2 regions of the Rhodoferax sp. RT4P68 genome follow, and region 1 is predicted to be linked to the other one. Evidence: predicted binding sites of a transcription regulator. Region 1 holds the regulator's gene; the other holds the start of a gene.

What was found. The regulator HrcA, encoded in region 1, represses chaperone genes, less so after heat shock. The targets are predictions, from matches to a motif close to TTAGCACTCNNNNNNNNNGAGTGCTAA.
Region 2: a site for HrcA is predicted at 1,409-1,435, ahead of groES (co-chaperone GroES). Genes of this name have one in related genera too.

Annotation. Positions count from the first base shown of each region.
Region 1 is NZ_JBWMBB010000003.1:619,182-622,591, forward strand. Features, by position in the region: gene recN (DNA repair protein RecN) at 1-594, opposite strand, end outside; gene AC099J_RS09405 (NAD kinase) at 597-1,490, opposite strand; gene hrcA (heat-inducible transcriptional repressor HrcA) at 1,519-2,520, shown strand; tRNA gene AC099J_RS09415 (tRNA-Ile) at 2,560-2,637, shown strand; gene AC099J_RS09420 (SDR family NAD(P)-dependent oxidoreductase) at 2,910-3,410, shown strand, end outside.
Region 2 is NZ_JBWMBB010000002.1:284,035-287,444, forward strand. Features, by position in the region: gene groL (chaperonin GroEL) at 1-992, opposite strand, end outside; gene groES (co-chaperone GroES) at 1,040-1,330, opposite strand; gene AC099J_RS04785 (glycosyltransferase family 4 protein) at 1,525-2,634, opposite strand; gene AC099J_RS04790 (SDR family NAD(P)-dependent oxidoreductase) at 3,178-3,410, shown strand, end outside.

The DNA.
Region 1 (3,410 bases):
CGCCAGCTTGTCGACCTCACCGATCTGCCAGGCCAGGCGCTCGCGTTCGCGCTGCAGGGAATCCTGGGCACCGCGTGCGTCGGCCAGGGCTTTGCCGGCAGAGCGCCAATCCGCCCAGCGCTGCTGCAGCGGGGCCGTGTCCAGGCTGGCGTAGGCATCCAACAAGGCGCGCACGCTGGCGGGGCGTGTCAGGCTCTGCCACGCGTGTTGGCCGTGGATGTCCAGCAGCATGTCGCCCAGCTCGCGCAGCTGCGTGGCCGTGGCGGCACTGCCGTTGATCCAGGCGCGGCTCTTGGCCTGGCTGTCGACCGTGCGCCGCAGCAGCAGCGTCTCGGCCACATCGAAGCCAGCGGCCTGCAGCCAATCGGCGGCATCGGCCCGGCAATCGAACTCAGCGCTGACCTCGCTGCGGCTGGCCCCCTCGCGCACCACGCCGGCGTCGGCGCGGGCGCCCAGCGCCAGCTGCAGCGCATCGATCAGGATCGACTTGCCCGCACCGGTCTCGCCGGTGAGCACCGTGAAGCCGCCGGTCAGGTCCAGCTCCAGCTCGCGCACGATCACGAAATCGCGCAATGCAATGCGGCGGATGCCCACGGTCAGCTGCCCCCGTTCCAATGCAGCTTGGCGCGCAAGGTGTCGAAGTAATGCCAGCCCTTGGGATGCAGGAAGCGCACGCAATGCTGCGAGCGGCGCACCACGATGCGGTCGCCCTGCTGCAGCGAGGCCAGCGACTGCATGTCGAAGTTGGCGCTGGCATCGCGCTCGGACGCCAGCTCGATCACCACCTCGGCCGGGTCGGCCAGCACCAGCGGCCTGTTCGACAAGGTGTGTGGCGCAATCGGCACCAGCACCCAGCCCGGGATGGACGGGTGCATCAGCGGCCCGCCAGCCGACAGCGCATACGCCGTCGAGCCCGTGGGCGTGGCGATGATCAAACCGTCGCAGCGCTGGTTGGACACGAAATGCCCGTCGATCTCGATCCGCAGCTCCACCATGCCCGAGGTGGCGCCACGGTTGACGACCACATCGTTCATGGCCAGTGCATCGAACACGCAGTCGCCACCGCGCATCACACGGGCATGCATCAGGCTGCGGTGGTCTTCCTCGAATTCGCCGGACAGCATGGGCGACAGCGCCGTCTGGTAGGCGTCGATCGGGATGTCGGTGATGAAACCCAGCCGCCCCTGGTTGATGCCGATCAGTGGCACGCCGTAGGGCGCCAGCTGCCGGCTGATGCCCAGCATGGTGCCGTCGCCGCCCACCACCACGGCCAGGTCGCATTGCTCGCCGATCGCAGCGATGTCGGCGCTTTGAAAGTCGGCCAGCTCGGCGTTGATCTGCGTCTGCTGTTCGACCACCAGATCGCAGCCCTGGTCGGCCAGAAACTGCGCGATCTCGCGCATGGTGCCGGGCGGCGTCATGTGCGATCCGCCGAACGCCGATGCCTGGTACTTACCAAACAACGCGACCCGGCGGAATTTTGAATTCATCTGTAAATTACATCACTAAAATGCATGGATGCTGGATGAACGCGCCAAGTTGTTGATGAAAGCGCTGGTAGAGCGCTACATCGCCGACGGGCAGCCCGTCGGCTCTCGCACGCTCTCCAAAGCCTCCGGGCTGGACCTCTCGCCGGCGACCATCCGCAACGTCATGTCCGACCTGGAAGAGCTGGGCCTGATTGCCAGTCCGCACACGTCGGCCGGGCGCATCCCCACGGCACGCGGCTACCGACTGTTCGTCGACACCATGCTGACAGCGCAGCGCGACCAATTGCAAGCGCCACAGCTGATGGCCGAACAGCCGCAAAAGGTGATCGCGAACGCGGCCAACCTGCTGTCCAGCCTGTCGCAGTTCGTCGGCGTCGTGCTGGCGCCGCGCCGTGCCTCGGTGTTCCACCACATCGAGTTCCTGCGGCTGTCCGAGCGGCGTGTGCTGGTCATCATCGTCTCGCCCGAGGGTGACGTACAAAACCGCGTGCTGTTCACCGAGGTCGACATCCCGCAGTCGCAGCTGATCGAGGCGGCCAACTACCTCAATGCCAACTACGTCGGCATGGCCTTCGAGCAGGTGCGCGACAAGCTGACGGGCGAGGTCGAGAAGCTGCGCGTGGAAATCGCCGCGCTGATGCAGGCCGCCGTCACCGTCAGTTCCGAGGCTTCGCACGCGCAGGACGAGGTGGTGATCTCCGGCGAGCGCAACCTGCTGTCGGTCAGTGACTTTTCCAACGACATGCGGCACCTGCGCCGCGCCTTCGATCTGTTCGAGCAGAAGACGCAGCTGCTGCGCCTGCTCGACGTGTCCAGCCGCGCCGAGGGCGTGCGCATCTACATCGGTGGCGAGAGCCAGGTGGTGCCGTTCGAAGAACTGTCGGTGGTCAGCGCACCCTACGAGGTCGACGGCCATATCGTCGGCACGTTGGGCGTGATCGGCCCCACGCGCATGCCGTACGACCGCATGATCCAGATCGTAGACATCACCTCCAAGCTCGTCAGCAACGCCCTGAGCCGGCAGAAGTAGGCCACCTACAATCGGTGCCGCTCGCCGCAGGGCGGGCACGGGACCCTAGCTCATGTTGGTTAGAGCAGCGGACTCATAATCCGTTGGTGCCGAGTTCGACTCTCGGGGGTCCTACCAGCATGCCCTTCGAACCGCTCTCGCTCACGCGTTCGATCGTCACGTCGCCGTGCGCGACGTGTGTCATTTCGCTCCTGCACGAGCAGGACCGTCAAGCCGGCACAACGCCGCGCATCTATTCCAGACACCATCGCTCGCGCCTCGCATTGGCGCGATGCATTCCGGCGTGCGCCGCCCCGGCCTTGTGGCCCGGCTGTCGCGCAAGTGATCGCGGCCTTGGCCGGGCTTTGGCACCCTGGACCCTTTTTCCCATCAGCACAAGGACACGCAGCATGTCGGACCAACTCACTGGCAAGGTCGCCATCATCACGGGCGCAGGCTCGGGCATCGGGCGCGCTGCAGCACTGCGCTTTGCGGCCGAAGGCGCCCGGCTGGTGCTGGGCGACCGCAGCGAAGCCGTGCACGAGACCGCACGCAGCGTGACCGAGGCGGGCGGCCAGGCCGTCGCCGTGCAGATGGACGCCGGGCTGGAGCCGGATGTCGCCAACCTCGTCGCCACCGCGCTGGAACGCTACGGCCAGCTGGACGTGGCGTTCGCCAATGCCGGCGTCTCCGGCGGCATGGCCGGCATCTTCGAGCTGACGCCGCAGGACTGGACGGAGCTGCTGCGCATCAACCTGATCGGCCCCTGGCTCATGATCAAGCACGCCGGCAAGGTGATGGTCGACGCCGGGCGCGGCGGCTCCATCATCTGCACCGCCTCGGTGGCCGGCATCCGCTCGGGCGCGGGCGGGCCGGCGTACTCTGCCTCCAAGGCCGGGGTCATCAACCTC
Region 2 (3,410 bases), on a different contig from region 1:
GTGGTGTTTTCCTTGCCCACTTCGATGCGCTTGGCTTGGCCCAGATCGGCCAGCGTGACCTTCTCCAGCGTCAGGCCGACTTCTTCAGCGATGACCTTGCCGCCCGTCAGGATGGCGATGTCTTCCAGCATGGCCTTGCGGCGGTCGCCAAAGCCAGGTGCCTTGACGGCCACGACCTTCAAGATGCCGCGGATGGTGTTGACCACCAGGGTCGCCAGCGCTTCGCCGTCGACTTCTTCGGCAATGATCAGCAGCGGACGGCCAGCCTTGGCGACGGCTTCCAGCGTGGGCAGCAGTTCGCGGATGTTGCTGATCTTCTTGTCGAACAGCAGCACGAAGGGGTTGTCCAGCAACGCGGCTTGCTTTTCCGGGTTGTTGATGAAGTAAGGCGACAGGTAGCCGCGGTCGAATTGCATGCCTTCGACGACGTCCAGCTCGTTGTCCAGCGACTTGCCGTCTTCGACGGTGATGACGCCTTCCTTGCCGACCTTGTCCATCGCGTCAGCGATGATCTTGCCGATGGATTCGTCGCTGTTGGCCGAGATGGAGCCGACTTGCGCGATTTCCTTGGAGGTGGTGGTGGCCTTGGAGGCCTTCTTCAGCTCGGCGACCAGGGCGGTGACCGCCTTGTCGATGCCGCGCTTCAGGTCCATCGGGTTCATGCCGGCGGCCACGTACTTCATGCCTTCGCGCACGATGGCTTGTGCTAGGACCGTAGCGGTGGTGGTGCCGTCGCCAGCGTTGTCAGAGGTCTTGGAAGCGACTTCCTTGACCATCTGGGCGCCCATGTTCTGAAGCTTGTCCTTCAGTTCGATTTCCTTGGCGACGGACACGCCGTCCTTGGTCACCGTGGGGGCGCCGAACGAGCGCTCCAGCACCACGTTGCGACCCTTGGGGCCCAGCGTGACCTTGACCGCGTTGGCCAGGATGTTCACGCCTTCAACCATGCGTGCGCGGGCTTCGCCGCCGAAAATGACGTCTTTTGCTGCCATGAGTAATTCTCCGGATTCGTTTCAGTGAGTGGGTGGTAGGTGAGAAATTACTTCTCGACGACTGCGAACAGGTCGTCTTCCTTCATCACCAGCAGTTCGTCGCCGTCGACCTTGACGGTCTGGCCGGAGTACTTGCCGAACAGAACGCGATCGCCGATGCGGATGCTCAGTTCGATGCGCTTGCCGCTGTCATCGAGCTTGCCCGGGCCGACGGCCAGGACTTCGCCTTGATCGGGCTTCTCGGCAGCGTTGTCGGGGATCACGATGCCCGAAGCGGTCTTGGTTTCGCTCTCAACGCGCTTGACGATCACGCGATCGGCCAATGGACGAAGTTTCATATAGATCTCCTGAAATGGAATAAAGGGGGTGGCTGAACAGCCAGGAGGCCGAGGCCTCAAACACATGGGGCGGTGCTGTTAGCACTCAACCCCAGCGAGTGCTAATGATACGGCCTATTCGTGGCAATTCAAGCAAGCCGTCTGCAAAAGCATTCACAGGCGCACGCCCCTGGCTCCGACGGCGGCATGCCGGCTCATCCTGTGACGCCGATCGCGTCGAGATGGTTGATCAGGATGTGCGCGTTGGTGGTCCAGCTGTAGTGACGCAGGCGTGCGCGCCCCGCTTCCACGAGCTGGGCGCGCAGGTCCGGCTCTTCGGCCATGCGCGTCAACTGCGCTGCGACTGAGGCGGGGTCGTGCGGGTCGAAATACAGTGCGGCGTCGCCACAGATTTCGGGCAACGACGTGGCATGCGCGGCCAGGACCGGGCAGTCGTTGGCCATGGCCTCCACCGCCGGCAGCCCAAAGCCTTCGTATAGGGAGGGCAGCACGAAGCAGGCGGCCTGGCGGTAGAGCGCGGGCAAGTCGTCCTCCTGCACGAAGCCAAGGAACTGGAAGCCGGCCCCAGGGACTGCAGAGTCGTGCAGGCTGGCGAGGTCGCCTGCGCCCGCCACCGCGATCGGCCACGGAAAGTCCGGCAAGAGGTCCAAGGCGCGCGCGAGGACGCCGAAGTTCTTGTCCGGCCTTGCACTGCCGAGCGACAGCACGTAGGCACGGGGCGTCAGCCCGTGGCGGCGCAGCACGGCGGCGTCGTCCGTCTGGCGGCAGGCGTGTTCACCGCCCTGCACGCCCACGACGATGTCGGACCGCGAGAGCCCGAAGTGCAGCTGCAACTCATCGCGTGAGAAGTTGGAGACCGTCATGACCGATTTCGCGTGCCGCCCCAACAACGCGACACTGGCGTTGTGGAACCAGCGGTCGCTGCGCGAAAACGTCTCTGGCATCACGCGGACGGCGGCGTCGTGGACGGTGACGAGCTGGCGGTGCTTGAGCCAGGGGCCGGTATGGCTGAAATTGACGAGAAAGGCGCCGCGCGCGCAACGGCGCAGCGCCCACTGCTCCCACCCATGCCCGGCGCGACCTGGCACGTGCGCGACGCGCACCGCTGACAACACCGGCGCGGCGACGCCGTCGGGCAGCGCCAGTTCATAGCGCGCACTGCGCAGCCGAGCGGGGGATGCGTCCAGCAACTCGTCGAGCGCGCGCAGGGTTTCCAGTGCGTAGCGTTGGACGCCCATACGCGGCTGAGCCAGAAAGCGGCCATTGAAGACGACGCGTGCGCGAGGACCGATCAGTGGGGGCATCACCGTGCACCCTCGGGCGGGGTGGGCTGGTCGTCCACGTCCCATTGCGCGCGTGTCGCAGAAGAATGGTACGTAGAGGGGGGGGGAACACAGCGATTGAGCCTTGATTGTCGACAAGTATGCATTCGTGATATTTGTCATACAAGCTGGGTAAAAAAGTAATTTGTTCAGCTTTGTGTGTAGATGAAGAACGGTCAGATGGCCTGTCACATTCGGACACGATTTGCTGAATTCGCGCGCAGGCGCCCCTTTTGGCTCTTGCGGTGGTCGCTCAAGGTGGTCGTGCGTGGAGGACGAACGCCATGCGACGTGGGCGGTTGGGATCGGGCTGGCAGAACTTGCAGGTGTGCCGGCTGCAGCGTCGCGGCGCAGCAGGGATGGGGTGGCCGGCCTCGAAGCGCACACTGGTGCGTGCGAATGACGCCCGCCGTTTCAGCGGCCTACCTGCGCGAGGGACAGGTGTTCGGCGTCACATCGGCGTCTGGTCACACGGCTCAGGGTTGCTATACACGCAGCACGACGATTCATTCAGCAGGAGACCGCATGTACCAACCCTTTAACCTCACCGGGCGCACCGCCCTCATCACCGGCGGCAACGGCGGCATTGGCTACGGCATGGCGCGCGCGCTGCTGCAGGCCGGGGCGTCGGTGTCGATCTGGGGCTCCAAGGCCGACAAAACCCATCAAGCCGCGGCGGCTCTGATGGCGGAGTGCGGCGATGCGGACCGCGTGCACAGCACTGTGTGCGATGTGGGCGACGAGGCGGCCGTCGAGCA